Linked DNA regions of Skermanella rosea. The protein of the gene in region 2 interacts with the protein of the main gene of each other region in a pairwise test. Links are inferred from orthologs where the notes say so. Each region holds a gene or a part of one and is shown on either strand. Other genes may lie near its edges. The genes, in order: rlmB and JL101_RS10530.

What was found.
Region 1: the proteins of JL101_RS10530 (region 2) and rlmB interact in binary tests that used the Escherichia coli proteins (3 or more experiments, as listed by UniProt). The link is inferred for Skermanella rosea from one-to-one orthologs.

Annotation. Positions count from the first base shown.
Region 1 is NZ_CP086111.1:4,021,528-4,037,358, forward strand. The notes cover bases 1-2,751. They hold rlmB (23S rRNA (guanosine(2251)-2'-O)-methyltransferase RlmB), read left to right. Parts: upstream 1-822; coding sequence 823-1,680; downstream 1,681-2,751. Other genes in these bases: tuf (elongation factor Tu), read right to left, coding at 1-370; JL101_RS18745 (bifunctional 2',3'-cyclic-nucleotide 2'-phosphodiesterase/3'-nucleotidase), read right to left, coding at 1,690-2,751. Also shown: more of JL101_RS18745, read right to left, coding at 2,752-3,639; JL101_RS18755 (hypothetical protein), read right to left, coding at 3,932-4,615; JL101_RS18760 (hypothetical protein), read left to right, coding at 4,892-5,266; JL101_RS18765 (NAD-dependent epimerase/dehydratase family protein), read left to right, coding at 5,430-6,548; JL101_RS18770 (SDR family NAD(P)-dependent oxidoreductase), read left to right, coding at 6,587-8,458; JL101_RS18775 (TIGR04295 family B12-binding domain-containing radical SAM protein), read left to right, coding at 8,455-9,759; JL101_RS18780 (glycosyltransferase family 4 protein), read left to right, coding at 9,762-10,919; JL101_RS18785 (CgeB family protein), read left to right, coding at 10,954-12,072; JL101_RS18790 (CgeB family protein), read left to right, coding at 12,072-13,169; JL101_RS18795 (CgeB family protein), read left to right, coding at 13,166-14,293; JL101_RS18800 (helix-turn-helix domain-containing protein), read left to right, coding at 14,501-15,142; JL101_RS18805 (S24 family peptidase), read left to right, coding at 15,493-15,831. UniProt on the Escherichia coli protein: Specifically methylates the ribose of guanosine 2251 in 23S rRNA.
Region 2 is NZ_CP086111.1:2,309,874-2,313,390, reverse strand. What follows is about bases 634-3,517. They hold JL101_RS10530 (NAD(P)H-hydrate dehydratase), read right to left. Parts: upstream 2,867-3,517; coding sequence 1,400-2,866; downstream 634-1,399. Other genes in these bases: JL101_RS10520 (P-II family nitrogen regulator), read left to right, coding at 3,374-3,517; JL101_RS10535 (malonyl-CoA decarboxylase), read right to left, coding at 634-1,324. Also shown: more of JL101_RS10535, read right to left, coding at 1-633. UniProt on the Escherichia coli protein: Bifunctional enzyme that catalyzes the epimerization of the S- and R-forms of NAD(P)HX and the dehydration of the S-form of NAD(P)HX at the expense of ADP, which is converted to AMP.

The DNA.
Region 1 (15,831 bases), 1.7 Mb from region 2 along the record:
GGGCCAGCAGGATATGCTCGCGGGTCTGCGGCATCGGGCCGTCGGCCGCCGACACCACCAGGATCGCGCCGTCCATCTGCGCGGCACCCGTGATCATGTTCTTCACGTAGTCGGCGTGGCCCGGGCAGTCGACGTGGGCATAGTGGCGGTTGGCCGTCTCGTACTCGACGTGCGCCGTCGAGATCGTGATGCCGCGGGCCTTCTCCTCCGGCGCCTTGTCGATCTGGTCGTACGCGGTGAACGTCGCACCGCCCGTCTCGGCCAGAACCTTGGTGATCGCCGCCGTCAACGAGGTCTTGCCGTGGTCGACGTGACCGATCGTGCCGATGTTGCAGTGCGGCTTGGTCCGCTCAAATTTCGCCTTCGCCATCGCTCTTTCTGTCCCCGCGGCTTTAGCCGACATCCATCCGAAGATCAAAAACCAAAACTTACCGGAGCCGGCGGCCGTCGTCGTCGAGGAATGGAGCGGGTGAAGGGAATCGAACCCTCGTCACCAGTTTGGAAGACTGGAGCTCTACCATTGAGCTACACCCGCCCGAACCATTTCCTGACGGCGCCATCGACACCGGTCTGCCGATCCCGGCCGGAGGATCCGGCCCTGATGGCAGAGATGGTGGAAGGGGCTGGATTCGAACCAGCGTACGCTATCGCGGGCAGATTTACAGTCTGCTGCCTTTAACCACTCGGCCACCCTTCCAACCGCCCCGGTCGCCCGGGACGGAGATGCGCACTATGGTAATTTCGCTCCCAATGTCAACGGCTAAAGATGGCCGAACTCAACGCTGGCGTCGTAATTCGAGCCGGGGCAAAGTCGGTTCCATCATGACCAGACGCAAGCCGCCCCGCCCCGCCCATCCCGCTTCCCAGACACCCGGCCAGCCGTCCGGCCACGCCGCCGGCCAGCCCGGCCGCCGGCACAAGCCCGGCGGCGCCCAGTCCGGCCGTCCCGGCCTGCTGTTCGGGCTCCACCCGGTCGCCGCGGCCTGGACCAACCCGGACCGGCGCTGCACCCGCCTGCTCGCGACCGAGGCGGGACTCGCGAGCCTCGCGGGCGCCCTCGACCAGGCGCGCGCCGCCGGGCTTGAGCGGCCCAAGCCGTCGGTGGTCGAGCGGACCGAGTTGGACCGCCTGCTGCCGCCGGGCGCGGTCCACCAGGGACTCGTTCTGGATGCCGCCCCCCTGCCGGAGGTCGACCTGGAGGACATCGTCCGGCAGGGCTCGATGAAGGAGAGCGACGTCATCGTCGTGCTGGACCAGGTGACCGATCCGCACAACGTGGGCGCCATCCTGCGTTCCGCGGCAGCCTTCGGGGCCAGCGCGGTGGTCCTGCCCGACCGCAACGCGCCCGAATTGACCGGCACGCTGGCGAAGAGCGCTTCGGGCGCCGCCGAAGTCGTGCCGCTGGTGCGGATCGTCAACCTCGCCCGCTCGCTGACCGAGTTGCGCGAGGCCGGCTACTGGTGCGTCGGGCTGGACGAATCGGGTGCCAGGACGCTTGCCCGGATGGACCTCAAGGGCCGCGTCGCGCTGGTGCTGGGCGCCGAGGGCAGCGGGCTTCGGCGCCTCACCATGGAGCGCTGCGACGAGATCGCCCGTTTGCCGACCGGCGGGCCGATCGGCAGCCTGAACGTGTCGAACGCCGCGGCGGTGGCGCTCTACGAACTGGCCCGGCTTCGCTGAGCCGGCATCCTACCGGGACAGGTCGATCCGGTACTTGGCGAAGCCGTCGCCGGCGTCGCCGAGCGCGCTGATCCTGCTGCCGGCGGGGATCGCCTCCTTCGCCTTCGGCGAGGAGGGGAAGGTCACCACCGCGTCGCCGCCGATCGGGCTGAGCGACCAGTTCCCCTCGGACGCCGGGTCGATGGTCCTGCGGTCGAAGATGTAGTTGACCAGCGCCGTGCGGTTCTCGTCCGGGGCCTCCAGGATGATGTTGGAACCGTCGAGGCCCGGGAATTTGCCGCCGCCCCCGGCGCGGTAATTGTTGGTCACCACGACGAACCGCCGCGACTCGTCGATCGGCCGGCCTTCGAAGGCCAGGTCCCTGATGCGGTGCGAGGCGGGCGCCACGAGCTTGCCGTCGCCGTCGTAGCGGGCCGGCTGCGACACGTCGATCCGGTAGGTCACGCCGTCGATGACATCGAAGTTGTAGCTGGGGAACGAGGGGTTCAGCAGCGGCTGCTCGCCCGCCTGCGCCGGGTCGATCCGGTTGAACGCGCCGGCCGACATCTCCAGCCACTGCCGCACCTGGGCGCCGGTCATCACGACGGCGCGCAGGGTATTGGGATAGAGATAGAGGTCGGCCGCGTTCCTGATCGCGATCCGGCCGGCCGGAATGTCGGTGTAATAGTCCGGCCCGCCGCGGCCGCCGGCCTTGAACGGCGCTCCGGCCGACAGCACCGGCAAGCCTTCGTACTCCGTGCCGGCAAGCATCCGCTTGGCGTACCAGACCTGCGCGTTGGTCACGATCTGGACGGAAGGGTCGTCCTGGACCAGGGCGAAATAGCTGTTGATCGGCGCCGTCGTCTCGCCGATCGGCTGCCGGACATAGGCCAGCGTCGCCTCGTGGTCCGCCTTCAGAGCCTCGACGATGGCGGGGTCCGACTCGACCAGCGCCACCTTCCGCTTGTCCCGGGTCTCCCAGATCGGCCTCACGGAGGAAACCGCGTCGGCGACCGACCACTTGCCGCCTTCCTCCTTCAGCGTCAGGTCGATCAGGCCCAGGTGGCTGCCCCAGAAACCCGGCATCACGACGGGGACGCCGCGGACCTTGCCCTTGGCCATGTCGGTGTCGGGCAGGCCGGCGAAATCCGGGCCGGGAAACACCTTGTGCTGGTGCCCCGTGAGGATCGCGTCGATCCCCTGGACTCCGGCGAGGTACCAGGTCGCGTTCTCCTCCCCGCCGACCCGCGGCTCCGCCGACAGCCCGCTGTGGCTGAGGGCGACCACGATGTCGGCCCCCTTGGCGCGCAGTTCGGGGACATATTTCCGGGCGGCCTCGACGATGTCGGTGGTGACGACCTTGCCCTCCAGGGCGGCCTTGTCCCAGGTGGTGATCTGCGGAGTCACGAATCCGATGACGCCGATCTTCAGGGCATGGGCCTGCCCCGACTCGTCCACCACCTGCCGCGTCAGGATCTCGTAGGGCTTGAAGTAGGGCTTGCCGTCGCCGGCCCGCTCGACATTGGCGGCCACGATCGGAAAGTTAGCGCCGGCCAGGGCGTCGCCGAGGAAATCCAGGCCGTAGTTGAACTCGTGGTTGCCGACCGTGCCGGCGTCGTACTTCAGCAGGTTCATCGCCTTGTAGACGGGATGGACGTCGCCGCGCCTCAGGCCGCGCTCGCGGGCCACGAAATCGCCGAGCGGATTGCCCTGGATCGCGTCGGCATTGTCGAGCAGCAGGCTGTTCTGGGCTTCGTCCCGGGCCTTGGCGATGAGGGTGGCGGTGCGCGCCAGCCCGACCGTGACGTCCTCCTTGTCCGAATAGTAATTGTAGGGCAGCACGTTGACATGCAGGTCGGTGGTGCCGAGCAGCCGGAGCCGGACGGTAGCGTCGGCCAGGGCGCCGGTGGCGAAGCATGTGGCGGTCAGGCATGTCGCTGCGCCGAGGGCCAGCGCGGACAGGAAGCTTCTGCGGTCCATCTCATCTCCCGGAAGGGCGGAACGCGGGGCACGGACCCCACGCATGCCCATGGGTTACCGGCACCGGACGCCGGGCGTCAACCGGTCTGCTCCCCTTTCGCGCAGGGAGAGGAAATCTTCACCGCGGGCTTGTTCAGCAAGGCCCGCGGCGCTAGTCTGCATGCCGTTCGACCCGGGGCCGGCTTAGCACAGTGGTAGTGCAGCGGTTTTGTAAACCGAAGGTCGGGGGTTCAAATCCCTCAGCCGGCACCAGTCGAACACGGCGGCCTCTCGGAGTCGCGACTGCGCTGACTCAGGCATTTCCGCCGACGATGCCAGATACGCTCCTGTTCCGGTTATCCTTGCCGGCCGCCACGACTCCCCCGTTGCTGCCGGTGGCTTCAAAGGTGCCGTTGGCGCCCAGTCCGTTCTCGCAGCGCAGGAACCAGCGTCCCTTGTTCTTTTCCATGAAGCCGTAATTACCTTTGCACCTTGTCTGGTCGGTCATCACCAGGCTGATCACGCCGTCGCGGCCATGTTCCTCGAATTCCATCGTGCCGGACATGAGTGCCGTATAGCCTTCCCAGGTGAAGGCCATGGGACGGATGCCCCGGGCGGTAGCGGTTCGCTCCGCGTCGGATCGGGGCAAAGGTTTAGAGAAATCGATCTGTTCCTTGTTCCAGACATACCTGCCGCTCCGGGCATAGATCACGCAGCGCTTGCCGGGGTTCTTACTTTCGCAGGAATACAAAGCCACGGTCTCGTCATCTCCCGAACACCTGATATCGTTGCAGAACGAGTAGCCATAGCTGCTGCCGTCCGGCGTCACTGCGAAGATTCCGGGGTTGCTCTTCTCCGACCACTCCTTGAGCGCCCTCTCCGCCCTCGGGCTCAGATCAAGCGGAGCCTCCGCGAACTGATACCCACCCCCACACCCCGAAAGCACGAGGGCCGCCAAAGACAGACCTGTCTGAAATGACTTATTTATCAATCTCATGTTTTTCTCCATTCCATGCAATGGATTACTTTAACCGTACGGTCGACCATATCCAGGTGAGCCGATAATTTCTTAGCACATACTGCGCAAAGCGAATGGCATGGTTTTCAGAGTCAGAAGACGGGCCATGCAACGGTCGGACTCGACCGCCCGCCGGCGCCCCGCGGCCGTCTGGAACCAACCCCCTGCCCGCTCGTTGATGTCCCCGGACGCGCGCAACGCCGCGCATTCCGACAACGCTCTTTCGACGAACAGCAACAGGCGCAGGGAACCCCAATGGCCGACCGCGAAACGGACCGCGATATGGGCGCGGCGCACGATGCAGCCAGCCGCCCCGATCCCGCAAAGACAGCCAGTCCCGACCCGATGGAACGCGGTCATCTTCGAGACCAGATCGACAGCGGCAAGTTCCGCGACAAGGTGGCGGCGCCCGATCCGGCGACCTCTCCGCTCGGCACCGACGACGAGGCGGCCGGCGTGCCGACTCCGGCGGCGAAGGTCCAGTACGAGAGCCCGGCCGCACCGGCCCATGCCCCGGCGAACTCCCACTCCAGGGACACGCCGCCGAGCCATCTCGGCCCGATGATCGCCGCCGGCATCGTCGTCGTCGCGTTCCTGATCGGACTGATCATGATCTTTTCGGCAGGCTGAGCGACCTTTTTCCCCACCTCCTTCCTCCCCGACGGCTCGCCGGAACCTCATAGGCGAGCCGTCCTATGCCCTTGCACCGGCCTCTACCCCGCAAGGATGATTGGAACATCGACCGGCCGGATCCCGTTCTCCTCCTGGAAGAAAATCCGGGGAAAACAATCTTATGTCAAAAAAGATACTCATCACTGGCGGAGCCGGCTTCATAGGCTCGCATCTGGCCGATGAACTCATTGCCGCCGGCCATGAAGTCCGGGTTTTGGACAATTTATCGGAGCAGGTCCACGGCAGTGGCGGCGCCCGGCCGGAATATCTCAGCCGTGACATCGAGCTGCGCGTCGGCGACGTGCGCGATCCGGCCGCGGTCAAGTCCGCGTTGCAGGGCATCGACGCCGTCTATCACTTCGCCGCCATGGTCGGCGTCGGCCAAAGCATGTACCAGGTCGACGATTATGTCGGCGTCAACGACCTCGGCACCGCGGTGCTGCTCCAGGCGCTGATCGAGCGGCCTGTCGAGCGGCTGGTGGTCGCCAGCAGCATGAGCATCTACGGCGAGGGCCTGTACCGCGACATCAGGGGCGAGATCGTCACCCCGGCCGAACGCAGCCTCTCCAGGCTCAAGGACGGCCTGTGGGAACCGCTCGGCCCGGACGGCGGCGAGATCACGCCCGTCCCGACGACGGAGGACAAGGCGCCGACGCTGTCCTCGATCTATGCGCTCAACAAATATGTGCAGGAGCGCATGTGCCTGCTGATCGGGCAGGCCTACAACATCCCCACCGTCGCGATGCGCTTCTTCAACGTGTTCGGCACGCGCCAGGCGCTGTCCAACCCCTATACGGGCGTGCTCGCGATCTTCGCCTCCCGGCTGCTCAACGGCAATCCGCCGATGATCTTCGAGGACGGGCTGCAGCGCCGGGACTTCGTCCATGTGGCCGACGTGGCGCGCGCCTGCCATCTGGCGCTGAACGCCCGGGACGCCGCGGGGCATGTCTTCAACGTCGGCAGCGGCGAGAGCTACAGCGTGGTCGAGGTGGCGGAGCAGCTCGCCGCCTCCCTCGGCAAGTCGCGCATCGCGCCGACGCTGACCAAGAAGTTCCGCGTCGGCGACATCCGGCACTGCTTCGCCGACATCGGCAAGGCGCAGCGGCTCCTGGGCTACCGGCCGGAGACGTCGCTGGCCGACGGCATGATCGAGCTGGCCGCCTGGCTCGACGGCCAGATCGCGGTGGACCGGGTCGACCAGGCGAGCCGCGAACTGGCTGCAAGGGGTCTGGCCGTATGATGGGCGACCGGGACACCCCCAGGACTCCGCCCGCGGCCATGCCAGGCTTCACCGAGACCTTCAGACCCGACGACCGCGACCGTGCCGAGCAGGCCGTGGCGACGCTGAAGCGGCTGGGCGTCCGCCGCCTGCGCGTCCGGGCCGATTCCGGCGGCTGGCACGGCTGGCTGCTCCCGCGCCTCGCGTCGGAGTTCGATTTGCTGCCGGTCCTCGCCCTCGGCGAGGCCGATGCGCCCGATCCCGTCGGGACGCTCCTCCCGGCCTTGCCCGTCCTGGAGTGGGTCGAGATCGCCGCCGCACCGGGCCGGATCGCGGCGGTCGCCGGAGCGGCCGCCGCGATCCGGCAGGCCGGCCGCAAGGTCGTGCTGAGCGGACTTGATCCGGCGGCCCTGGAGCTCCTCGCCCAGCGGGGCGGTCTCGACGACATCGACGCCGTCGGCATCGGGGCGTTCCCCGGCACCGGCGACATGTCCTGGCCGGGCTGGGAAGCGGTCGTCGAAGAGTACGCCCAGGCGATGGCCGGGGCCGGCCGGGTTCCCGCCCTGTGGATCACCGGCACGGGCTTCTCCACCTGGCGCCACGACGAGCGCGGCCAGATCAGGGCCTTCCTCGCGGCGGCCGAGGCTCCGGCCGACCGGGTCTACTGGTCGTCGCTCCAGGACTTGGCCCCGGACGAGGCCAGCGCTCAGGGCTTCCATGCGGACGAGCGGGATTACGCGCTGGGCGTGCTCCGGGCCGACGGCTCGCCGAAGCTTCTCGGCCGGCTGCTGGAGCAGGGCGGCATCGCGGCGGTCCGCTCGGTCGACCGGCTGGGCCGCCCCGGATCGCCCCGCCCGGCGTCGGGCAGCACGGGCAAGCCCGTGGTCATCACCGGCGGGGCCGGTTTCATCGGGACCAACCTGGCCGACCGCCTGGTCCGCGAGGGCCACCGGGTCATCGTCTACGACAATCTGTCGCGCCCCGGCGTCGAACAGAACATCGAATGGTTGAAATCGACCCACGGCAGCGCGATTACCTTCGAACTGGCCGACATCCGCGACCCCCATGTGCTCCGCGAGGCGGTCGCCCAGGCCGGCAAGATGTTCCACTTCGCGGCCCAGGTCGCCGTGACCACCAGCCTCGTGGACCCGATCACCGATTTCGAGATCAACGCCCGCGGCACGGTCAACCTGCTGGAGGCGATGCGGGCCCAGGCGGAGCCGCCGCCCCTGGTGTTCACCTCGACCAACAAGGTGTACGGCAAGCTGGCCGACCTGGAACTGCGGCTCGAGGGCGAGCGCTACGCCCCGTCCGACGCGGAGATCCGCGCCCGCGGCATCGACGAGTCGCGCCCGCTGGACTTCTACAGCCCCTACGGCGCGTCGAAGGGCAGCGCCGACCAGTATGTGCTGGACTATTCCCGCACCTACGACCTGCCGACCGCGGTCTTCCGCATGAGCTGCATCTACGGCCCCCACCAGTTCGGCACCGAGGACCAGGGCTGGGTCGCCCATTTCCTGATCCGCGCCCTGGACGGCGAACCGATCACCCTGTACGGCGACGGCCGGCAGGTCCGCGACGTCCTGTTCGTCGAGGATCTGGTCGATGCCTTCCTCGCGGCGCAGGAGCATATGCCGGCGATCCGGGGGCAGGCCTTCAACATCGGCGGCGGTCCCGACAACGCCACCAGCCTGGTCGAGCTTCTGGAGCGGATCGGATCGACCACCGGCCGCCGTCCCGAGATCGGCTTCGGCCCCTGGCGGCCGGGCGACCAACTCTATTACGTCTCCGACACGGCCAAGTTCAACGCCGCGACGGGATGGCAGCCGCGGGTCGGGATCGCCGAGGGCATCGCGCGCCTGTCCGGATGGCTGACCGAGAACCGGATCGCGGCTGCCGAGGCGCCCGTCCTGCGGAGGGTGGCATCATGAAGTTCGCCCTGATCAACCCGAACTGGAACTTCGACGGCAGCATCTATTTCGGCTGCCGCGAACCGCACCTGCCGCTGGAGTACGGCTACTCCAAGGCGCTGATCGAGCGCGCCGGCCACGAGGCGGTGATCATCGACGGCCAACTCATGGACCTGGACCTGGACGGGATCCGCGCCAGGGTGGCCGACTACGCGCCCGATTTCACCGTGGTGACGACCGCCCCCAGCTACCTGTTCTGGCGCTGCGCCCCGCCGGAACTGCGGGTCCCGCAGGAGGTCCTGAAGGCGGTCGGCGACGTCGGCGGCACCCTGGTGGCTGTCGGGCCGCACGGCTCGACCACGCCGCGGGCGGCCTATGCCAAGCTGGGCGTCGACGTGGTCGTGATGGGCGAGTGCGAGGAACTGCTCCCCCGCCTCGCCGACGAGCCGTGGGACGCGATCCCGTCGATCTGCTTCGGGCCGCGCGACAACCCCAAGGTCAACGGTGGCCCTTTCGCCTCGCGCTTCACAGACCTGCCTGCGCTGTCCTGGCCCGACGAGTGGGTCGCCCGGCACCATCACCACCATCATCGTTTCGACATCGATCCGAACGGTCCCCGGCCCGGTCCGGGAGCGGAGATGGAGACCTCGCGCGGGTGCCCCTATCGCTGCTCCTTCTGCGCGAAGGAGAATTTCCGCGACAAGTACCGCAAGCGCCCGCTCCCGGTGATCCTGGAGGAGCTGGACCGGCTGATCGCGCAGGGCGTCGAGTACGTCTACTTCATCGACGAGATCTTCCTGCCCAACGCCGAGCTGCTGGAAGCCTTGGCCGAGCGCAGGATCAAGTTCGGCGTCCAGACCCGGATCGACCTGTGGAAGGAACCGATGCTGGAACTGCTCGGCCGGGCCGGCTGCGTCTCGATCGAGGCGGGCGTCGAGAGCCTGACGCCAGAGGGACGCCAGGCGCTGGACAAGAACTGCCGCATGTCGACCGACGAGCTGACCGACCGGCTGATCTTCGCCAAGCGGCATGTCGCCTTCGTCCAGGCCAACCTGATCGAGGCCGGCACCGACGACCAGGCGATGGTCGATGCGTGGCGGAAACGGCTGCTTGAGCACGGCGTCTGGGCCAACGAGCCCGTGCCGCTGTTCCCCTATCCCGGCTCGCCGGACTACCGGAAGCTCTGGGGCCTGCCGGACGACCAGGCGTGGGAACGGGCCCTCGACCACTACCTGACCCACCACGTCGACTTCAGCGACATCCAGGACCAGCGGCCGCTGCCGCTGCGTGAACTGGAGATGGCCGCCCCGGACGGGCGCTGACCATGGTTGCCGCGTCGGGCTCTCCGCGCCGGGTGCTGATGACGGCCGACGCGGTCGGCGGAGTCTGGGACTATGCCCTGGAACTGGCCGGCGGTCTGGCGCGGCGCGGCGTCCGCGTCACCCTGGCGGCCATGGGACCGGCGCCCTCGCCGGCGCAGCGGGCCCGGGCGATCGCGATCCCCGGGCTGGGCCTGCACCACGGCGAGTTCAAGCTGGAATGGATGGAACGGCCGGAGGGCGACCTGACCGCCGCCGGCGACTGGCTGCTCGACTTGGCGGAGCAGGTGGCGCCCGATCTGGTCCATCTCAACGGCTATGCCCATGCGGCGCTGCCCTGGGGACGGCCGGTCGTCGCGGTCGCCCATTCCTGCGTGCTGTCCTGGTGGCAGGCCGTCCACGGATGCCCGGCACCCGCCGACTGGCGGCCCTATGCCGACCGGGTCGCCGCCGGGCTGGCGGCGGCGGACCGGGTGGTGGCCCCGACTCGGGCCATGCTTGACGCGCTGGAAACCCACTACGGCCCGGTTCCGCACGGGCGGGTGGTCTGGAACGGGCGGGACGGCGGCGTGTGGCAACCGCGGCCGGACCGGGAGCCCACCGTCATCAGCGTCGGGCGGATCTGGGACGAGGCCAAGAACATCCGCGCCCTCGACGGAGTCGCCGCGGAACTGGACTGGCCGGTGGTCGTCGCCGGCTCCCGGCAGCGCCCGGACGGGCAGAGTCCGGAAGGCGATGTCCTGCCGGCGAACCTGCGGCTCCTGGGCCATCTCCGCCCCGACGAACTCGCCGACTGGTACGGGCGGGCGGCCGTCTTCGCCCTGCCGGCCCGGTACGAGCCGTTCGGCCTGTCCATCCTGGAGGCCGCGCTGTCCGGCTGCGCCCTGGTGCTGGGCGACGTGCCGAGCCTGCGCGAGCTGTGGACCGGCGCCGCGGTGTTCGTCCCCCCGGACGACCCGGCCGCCCTGGCCCGCGAACTGCGGCGGATGGCCGCCGATCCCCCGCACCTGCGGGCGCTCGCCATCGCGGCGCGCCAGCGCGCACGCAGCTATGGCACGGAACGCATGGTCGCGCGTTATCTCGACGTCTATGCCGACCTTCTGGACGCGCCGCGTTCGATCCCGCTTCACCGCGAAAGCGCCGCCGTTCCGCTGGAACGCTGACCTTGACGCCGATCTTCAAGCCAAGCGGAGACCCATGCGCTTCGTCTATTTCACCCACTCGCTGGTATCCGACTGGAATCACGGCAATGCCCATTTCCTGCGCGGCGTGATCCGGGAGCTGACCGCCCGAGGCCATCAGGTCCAGGTGTTCGAGCCGCGCAACGGCTGGAGCCTGCAGAACCTGATCGCGGACCAGGGAGCCGAGGCGGTCGCCCGCTTCGCCGCCGTCTTCCCCGGCTTCGGCTCCACCAGCTACGATCCGGCCACCCTGGACCTGGACCGCGCGCTCGACGGCGCCGACGTCGTGATCGTCCACGAATGGAACGACCATGACCTGGTGGCGGACATCGGCCGCAAGCGCGCGGCCGGCGGGCGCTTCCAGCTGCTGTTCCACGATACCCACCATCGTTCCGTCACCGATCCGAAGGCGATGGCGGCCTATGACCTGACGGCGTACGACGGCGTCCTGGCCTATGGCGCCGTGATCCGGGAGATCTATCTGAAAATGGGCTGGGGCCGGCGCGCCTGGACTTGGCACGAGGCGGCGGACACCGCCCTGTTCCGCCCGCTGCCCGGCCGCCCCCGCGAGGGGGACCTGGTGTGGATCGGGAACTGGGGCGACGGCGAGCGCTCGGTCGAGCTGGGCGAGTTCCTGCTGCTGCCGATCCGGCAGCTCAAGCTGAAGGCGCGCATCCACGGCGTGCGCTACCCGGCCGACGCCAAGGCGGCCATAGCGCTGGCCGGGGCCGAGTACGCCGGCTACCTGCCCAACCACGAGGCTCCCGAGGCCTTCGCCCGGTTCCCGGTGACGGTCCACGTGCCGCGCCGGCCCTATGTCGAGACCCTTCGCGGCATCCCGACCATCCGCCCCTTCGAGGCCCTGGCCTGCGGCATCCCGCTGGTCTGCTCACCCTGGGACGACGCCGAGGGACTGTTCCGCCCCGGCAGCGACTACCTGATAGCCCGTGACGGTACCGAAATGACCAAGCACCTCCGAGACATCCTCAACGATCTGGACCTTTCGGCCTCGCTCGCGCGGAGCGGCTACGAGACGATCCAGTCCCGTCACACCTGCGGCCACCGGGTCGACGAGCTGCTGGAGATCTGCCGCGGCCTGAAGCAGGAAAGACCCCTGCTGCAGGAGGCCCGCTGATGGCCGGCCTTAACATCTCCTTCTACGGGTCCAGCCTGGTCTCGGCCTACTGGAACGGTGCCGCGACCTATTACCGGGGCATCATCCGGGCCCTGGCGGCGCGCGGCCACCGCGTGACCTTCTACGAGCCGGACGCTTATGAGCGCCAGCAGCACCGCGACATCCCCGATCCCGACTGGGCGCGGGTGGTGGTCTATCCCAACGACGAGGACAGCGCCCGGCGGGCGCTGGAGCAGGGGCGCAACGCCGACGTGATCGTCAAGGCCAGCGGCGTCGGCGTGTTCGACAGCCTGCTGGAGGCCGGCGTGCTCGAGGTGCGGCGCCCGGACGCGACGGCGATCTTCTGGGACGTGGATGCGCCGGCGACGCTGGCGTCCATGCGGGAGAACCCCGGCGACACCCTGCGCCCCCTCGTCCCCCGCTACGACATGGTCCTGACCTACGGCGGCGGCGATCCGGTGATCCGGGCCTATCGCGAGTTCGGGGCGCGGGAATGCGTGCCGATCTACAACGCCCTGGACCCCGACACCCACCACCCGGTGCCGGCCGATCCGCGGTTCGCCGCCGACCTGGGCTTCATGGCGAACCGCCTGCCCGACCGGGAGGCGCGGGTCGAGGAGTTCTTCCTGAACGCCGCGGCGAAGCTGCCCGGCCGCCGGTTCCTGCTGGGCGGCAACGGCTGGGGCGACAAGCCGATGCCCGGCAACGTCAACTATATCGGCCACGTCTATACCGCCGACCACAACGCCGTGAACTGCTCGGCGCTGGCCGTGCTGAACGTCGCCCGCGACAGCATGGCCGCCGTCGGCTTCTCGCCGGCGACCCGCGTCTTCGAGGCGGCGGGAGCCGGCGCCTGCGTGATCACCGACGCCTGGGAAGGGATCGAGCAGTTCCTGATCCCCGGCGAGGAGATCCTGGTGGCGCGCGACGGCGCCGAGGTCGCGGCCCATGTCGACGCGCTGACGCCCGAACGGTCCCGCGCCATCGGGGAGGCGGCCCGGCGCCGCATGCTCGACGCCCACACCTACGCCCACCGCGCCGGGGAGGTCGAATCCCTGCTGATGAACGGCGCCCATGCCGGGCGGGTCCCGGCATGAACGGCATCGTCACCGGGCGGATGACCGAACGCGCGGCCGGCCTGTCGATCGTCGTCCTCGGCCTCAGCATCACGTCGTCCTGGGGCAACGGCCACGCGACCACGTACCGGGCGCTGGTCAAGGCCCTGGCCGACCGCGGCCACGACGTGCTGTTCCTGGAAGCCGACCGCCCCTGGTACGCCGCCCACCGCGACCTGGCGGAGCCGCCCTTCTGCCGGACCGCGCTCTACCGGGACCTGGAGGACCTTCGCGACCGGTTCACCCGGGAGGTCCGCGACGCCGACCTGGTGATCGTCGGATCCTTCGTTCCGGACGGCGTCGAGGTCGGAGGCTGGGCGATCCGGACCGCGCGCGGCGTCACCGCCTTCTACGACATCGACACCCCGGTGACGCTGGCCAAGCTGGAACGAGGCGACGTCGAATATCTGAGCCCCGACCTGATCCCGCGCTACGACATCTACCTGTCCTTCACCGGCGGGCCGACCCTCGGGCGGCTGGAACGGCAGTTCGGCTCGCCGATGGCCCGGGCGCTCTACTGCTCGGTCGATCCGGAGCGATACTATCCGGAGTCGGGAGCGGGCGGCGCGCGCTGGGACCTGGGGTATCTCGGCACCTACAGCCCGGACCGCCAGCCGAGCGTGGACCGGCTGCTGGTCGAGCCGGCCCGGACCTGGGCGGAAGGGAGCTTCGTGGTCGCCGGGCCGCAGTATCCTGAAACCATAGACTGGCCCGGCAACGTCGAGCGGGTCGACCACCTGCCGCCGGACCAGCATCGCGCCTTCTACAACGCCCAGCGGTTCACGCTCAACGTGACGCGGGCCGACATGATCGCGGCCGGATGGTCGCCCAGCGTCCGGCTGTTCGAGGCGGCGGCGTGCGGGACGCCGATCATCAGCGACTGGTGGCCGGGCCTGGACGGCCTGTTCGAGCCGGGGACGGAGATCATCATCGCGGCGGATGCCGGGACCGTGCTCGAAACCCTGCGGTCGATGTCCGATGATCATCGGCAGGCGATCGGCGAGCGGGCGCGGTCGCGGATCCTCGCCAACCACACCGCGGCTCACCGTGCGGCCGAGCTGGAAATGTTCGTCGCGGAAGCGCGGGCCGCCGTTTCCACCGCGTGATGGATCGGGGAAATGCCGGCCGCGGACATCTTGTCGCGGCCGGTACCGCTTCCCCAGGATGGGCAGCCCGCATAGCCGGGCTGCCATGCTCCGTCAAAGACGTATCCCGATAATGACGTGCCACCGGTGCGAGTTGAATCTGTTTCTATATGCCGGAAATTTTAGGTAAAGTGGAAATGTATTCGAGCAGCCGCAATTTCGAGAAAAATGATGGAATCCAAAGTTGAGCATGACGGCACCCGCCTTCGCAACTACCGGATGATGAAGAACATCACGTTGACGAAAGCCGCCGGCATGTGCGGCGTATCGAAAAGCGAGTTGTCCAAGCTTGAATCCGGGGCGCGGCCGATCCGGCCGGACCATGTGATCAAGCTGGCCGGGGTCTACGGGATCACGCCCCTCGACCTGCTGACCCCGGACAGCAAGCTGCGCGCCTTCATCGAGCACGCTATCGACGCGCCGGTCCAGCAGAACGAGATTCCGCTGTTCGAAGGCCGGGCGCTCTCTTCCCGGCAGAAGGACGCGGTACCGTCCGGCAAGGTCCCCTGCCCGATCCAGCTGGTCGACGTGCCGGGCGCCTATGCCGTCAGCATCAGCGACATGGCGAACGCCCCGGCACTGCTGCCCGGCGTGATCCTGCACGTCCATCCGCAGCGTCCGGTCGTCATCAATGACCTGGTCGTCAACCGCGTGACCTGGTCCCCGCTGGTGTTCTTCCTGCGGCAGTCCGACGACGGGGACCTTTACGGCCTGACGCTGTCCAAGAAGCGCGTCGACCTGGACCGCGACGCGATCGACCTGCTCCACAAGGTGGCGGGAGTCTGGATGATCAACGGCGCGCGCGAGTGAACGGACACGCGCGAGTCGCTCCCTTTTCCTGAGCCGCAACCCCACGACGCCGCCCGAAAGGGGCGCACCGGTCGCCGATCCGCCCCGTCCCGCGCCGCAGGACGGACATTCCGGTTCGGACAGCCGGTCGGATTCCGCATAGCGCTGCCACCAAATAGGCATTCAAGCGGCTCTGACTTAAGTCGTATGATTACGTCCTGTTCATGAACATTTCCGGATCGGAACATCATCCGACGGCATCCGATAGCATTGATATCTAACCATTTTTCATCTTTCCGAGTGGCCAAATAAGAAAATACACCGGATTTTCTTTTTGCTATGACTGCGTAGCAAGCAGTTGGGGGCAGACGATGAAAATGGTTTTGGATGGCGCGGATGGTCATCGCCAATCGGTTCTTGCCCTGATCAGGACCAAGAGCACACTAAAGGCGGCCAGCATCGCCTGTGGCAGAAACCACGGCTACTTCCATCAGTATCTGTTCCAAAGCAAGCCGCGCTTCCTTCCGGAAGACGTGCGTATCAAGTTGGCGCAGTACCTGGGAATAGGTGAAAGCCGGCTGCGTGAACCGGAATTGCTTGTTTCGGCGGATATGCCGGTTTCCGCCTCTGCCGAAACGCGACCCAGGCTGATGGTTTACGGACGGGCATCCGATCTGGAGATCGACATGACCTCGCCGGTCGCCGAGGCC
Region 2 (3,517 bases):
ACGTGTCGCCAAGCCAGTTCAGCCGCTCCATGCGGGCGCCGTTCGACAGGTGGAAGTGGGCGACCGGGTCCCGCGCCCGCCGGCCCGCCTTCGCCTCGATCAGGTAAGTGGCGCACAGACGCATCAGGATCGGCTTCACCACTTTCACGATCGCCTCGTCGCGGTGCCATCCGGGACGATCCAGCACCGCGGCAAGACTGGCGGCCTTCTCCGCGGGCAGGATCTCGGTATCCGTGAAGAGGTCGGCGACCCGGGCCCGTTCCGACGTCGTCAGGATATCGCCGTCGTCGGTCGCCTCCGCCGCGGCCATCTCGGCATCGAGCCAGCGCCGGAAGCCGGGGATCGGCGACAGGGTCGCGAAATACTTCAGCTTGGGGAACTCGGCGGTCAGGCTGTCGACGACCCGCTTGATCAGGAAGTTGCCGAAGCTGATCCCCGCCAATCCCTTCTGGGCGTTAGAGATCGAATAGAAGATCGCGGTATCCGCCGTCTGCGGGTCCTGGACCGGCGCCGCCTCGTCCAGAAGCGTCTGGACATTGCCCGACATGCCGCTGACCAGCGCGACCTCGACGAAGATCAGCGGCTCGTCGGGCATGCGGGGATGGAAGAAGGCGAAGCAGCGGCGATCCGAGTCGAGACGGTCCTTCAGGTCCTGCCATCCCCGGATGGCGTGCACCGCCTCGTAGGCGATCAGCTTCTCCAGCAGCGCGGCCGGACTGTCCCAGGTGATTCGCCGCAGTTCCAGGAAGCCGACATCGAACCAGTTCTTCAGCAGCGTCTTGAGGTCGGCCTCCAGGGCGGCCATCAGCGGATCGTCCGAAGCCCATTCCAGGAGCTGGGCGCGCATGTCCACGAGGAACTTCACCCCCTCCGGCAGGCCGTTGAACTGTGTCAGCAACCGCATCCGCCCCGGCTCGAGGGCTTCGCGGAGCTTACGCTCCGCCTTGCCGCGCAGCACGGGGTCCGGCGCCTTGTGGAAGGCGTCGACCGCCTGGTCGACCGTGGCCCGGTCCACGTCGAAGTCGCGCGACAGGATCGTCAGGAAGTTACGCCGCCCCGTCGAGTCGAGGCTCAGATAGGTGCGGCCCAGTTCGGCCGCCCGGGCGCGGGCCGAGACCTCGCCGCCCCGCCCCGCCAGGCAGGCCTGCATCTGGACGCGGAGCCGGTCCGCATCCTCGCGCGGCAGGTGGGGCCGCGGCGTCGCGCCGACCGCCTCGCGCGAGAAGGCCGCGATGTCGCGCCAGGCGGAGCGCAGGTTCTCCAGGGTACGGTCGAACAGCGAGGGGGACGGCTGCTCTTCGAGGGGCGTCGGGAGCTGGGTCATGTCCGCGATCTTGGTGGACTCGCGGCCGGCCGATCAAGGGCAAAGCCGCCGCGGCGGCCATACTTCACGGAAGCTTCACGAGTCCCCGCGCAGGCGGCGCAGCACGGCGGGAAGCGCTTCCGACAGGTCCTCCGCGATCAGCCCGGGGCCGACGGCGCGGGCCGCCTCCCCATGCAACCAGGCCGCCGCGGCGCCGGCCTCGAAGGCCGGCATCCCCTGGGCCATCAGGCCGACGGCCAGCCCGGCCAGCACATCGCCGGCCCCGGCCGTCGCCAGCTCGGGCGGCGCGTTGGCGTTGATCACCGCCCGGTCGTCCGGCGCGGAGATCACGGTATCGGGCCCCTTCAGCAGCACGACGGCACCCGCCCGGGCCGCCGCCCGGCGGGCTTGCGACAGTTTGTCTCCCTCGATGCCGAACAGGCGCTTGAACTCCCCGGCATGGGGCGTCAACAGGCAGCGGTCGCTGAGGGCGCGGTACAGGTCGGTCGAATGGTCGGCGAAGGCGGTCAAGCCGTCCGCGTCGATCACCATCGCCTTGCCGGCCCGGAGCGCGCCCAGCACATGGCCGCAGGTCTCCGTCCCGGTCCCCGCTCCCGGCCCGACCAGCACGGCATTGCGGCGCGGATCGGACATCAGGTCATCGAAACTCCCCGAGTCGTCGAGCGGGGACACGATGGTGCCGGGGTCGGATGCGGCATAGATCGGGAAGGTCCCCGGGTCGCAGGCGATGCTGACCAGTCCCGCGCCGACTCGCCGCGCCGCCCGGGCAGCCAGGCGGGCGGCACCGGTCATCCGGGCGCCCCCGAACACCACGGCGTGGCCCCGGTCGAACTTGTGACCGTCGAGCCTCGGCCAGGGAAACCCCGAAAACCAGGATGCCGGCCCGTTCTCGGCGAGCCTCGGCGCGATCCCGTCCAGCACCCGGTCGGGAATCCCGATGTCGGCCACCACCAAGTCGCCGCACAGGACGCGACCGGGCAGCAACAGATGCCCGGGCTTCTTCCGGAAAAAGGTGACCGTCACGCAAGCCGGCGCCGCGGCGCCGAGCACGGCGCCCGTATCGCCGTGGATGCCGCTGGGGATGTCCACCGCCACCGTCGGAACGGCGCGGGCGGCCAGATCCTCCACCACGGCCCGCGCCATGCCCTCCAGCGGCTTGGACAGGCCGGCCCCGAACAGGGCGTCCACCGCGACATCGGCCCCGTCGAGCAGTTCGGGCGCGAGGAACGCCACCGGCCCGTTCCAGCGCCCGGCCATGACCGCGGCGTCGCCCCGCAGAGCCTCGCGGCTGCCGAGCAGCCCGACCCGCACCGACCATCCCTGCCCCGCAAGCAGACGGGCGACGACGAAACCGTCGCCGCCGTTGTTGCCGGGCCCGCAGAGCACGGCCACGGTACCGGGTGGCCGGCGGGCCGAAACGACCCGGGCGACGGCGGCCCCGGCCGCCTCCATCAGGGTTTCGCCGGAAACGCCGCCCTCGATCGTGAGCGCGTCCGCACGATACATCTCGGCGACCGTCAGCAAAGCGTTCTGTGCTGCCATCGGAGAACTCCCGGTTGGAACTCGGCCATGTCGGCCGGCTGCATGCCGGCAGAACGGCATGGGGCAAAGCATAACAGCCCGCGCTCCCCAAGGGGGCCGCAGGATGCGCCGACTTCGCTCTATTCGGAAGGGAATTTCCCGGAATGGGATGGGGCGACGGATGGGACTCGAACCCACGACCACTCGGACCACAACCGAGGGCTCTACCAACTGAGCTACCGCCGCCACCGTTGGGGCCGTGTCTATGCCAAATCGCCGGAGCCCCGTCAAGGGACGAAATCGACCTCGGACGGCCGAAGTGCCACGCGGCGGCGTGACGTGTCGATCTGCACACTGTTTAGGCAATGTGCACACCAGCTCATCAGATCCGTGCCGGCTGCGGCGGCAGGCGCTGCTGCAGAAAGACCGCCCCGCTTGCTCCGGCAAGGCAATCGGGCGTTGGCATGCCCCGTGCTTTACGGGATGATGAGCACCGCTCGGTGGCGCGCCGCCATCCACGGGGAGTCGTTGATCAGCATCATGAAAAAAATCGAAGCCATCATTAAGCCGTTCAAGCTCGACGAAGTGAAGGAAGCCCTTCACGAGGTCGGCATCAAGGGCATTACCGTCACCGAGGCCAAGGGCTTCGGGCGGCAGAAGGGTCATACGGAA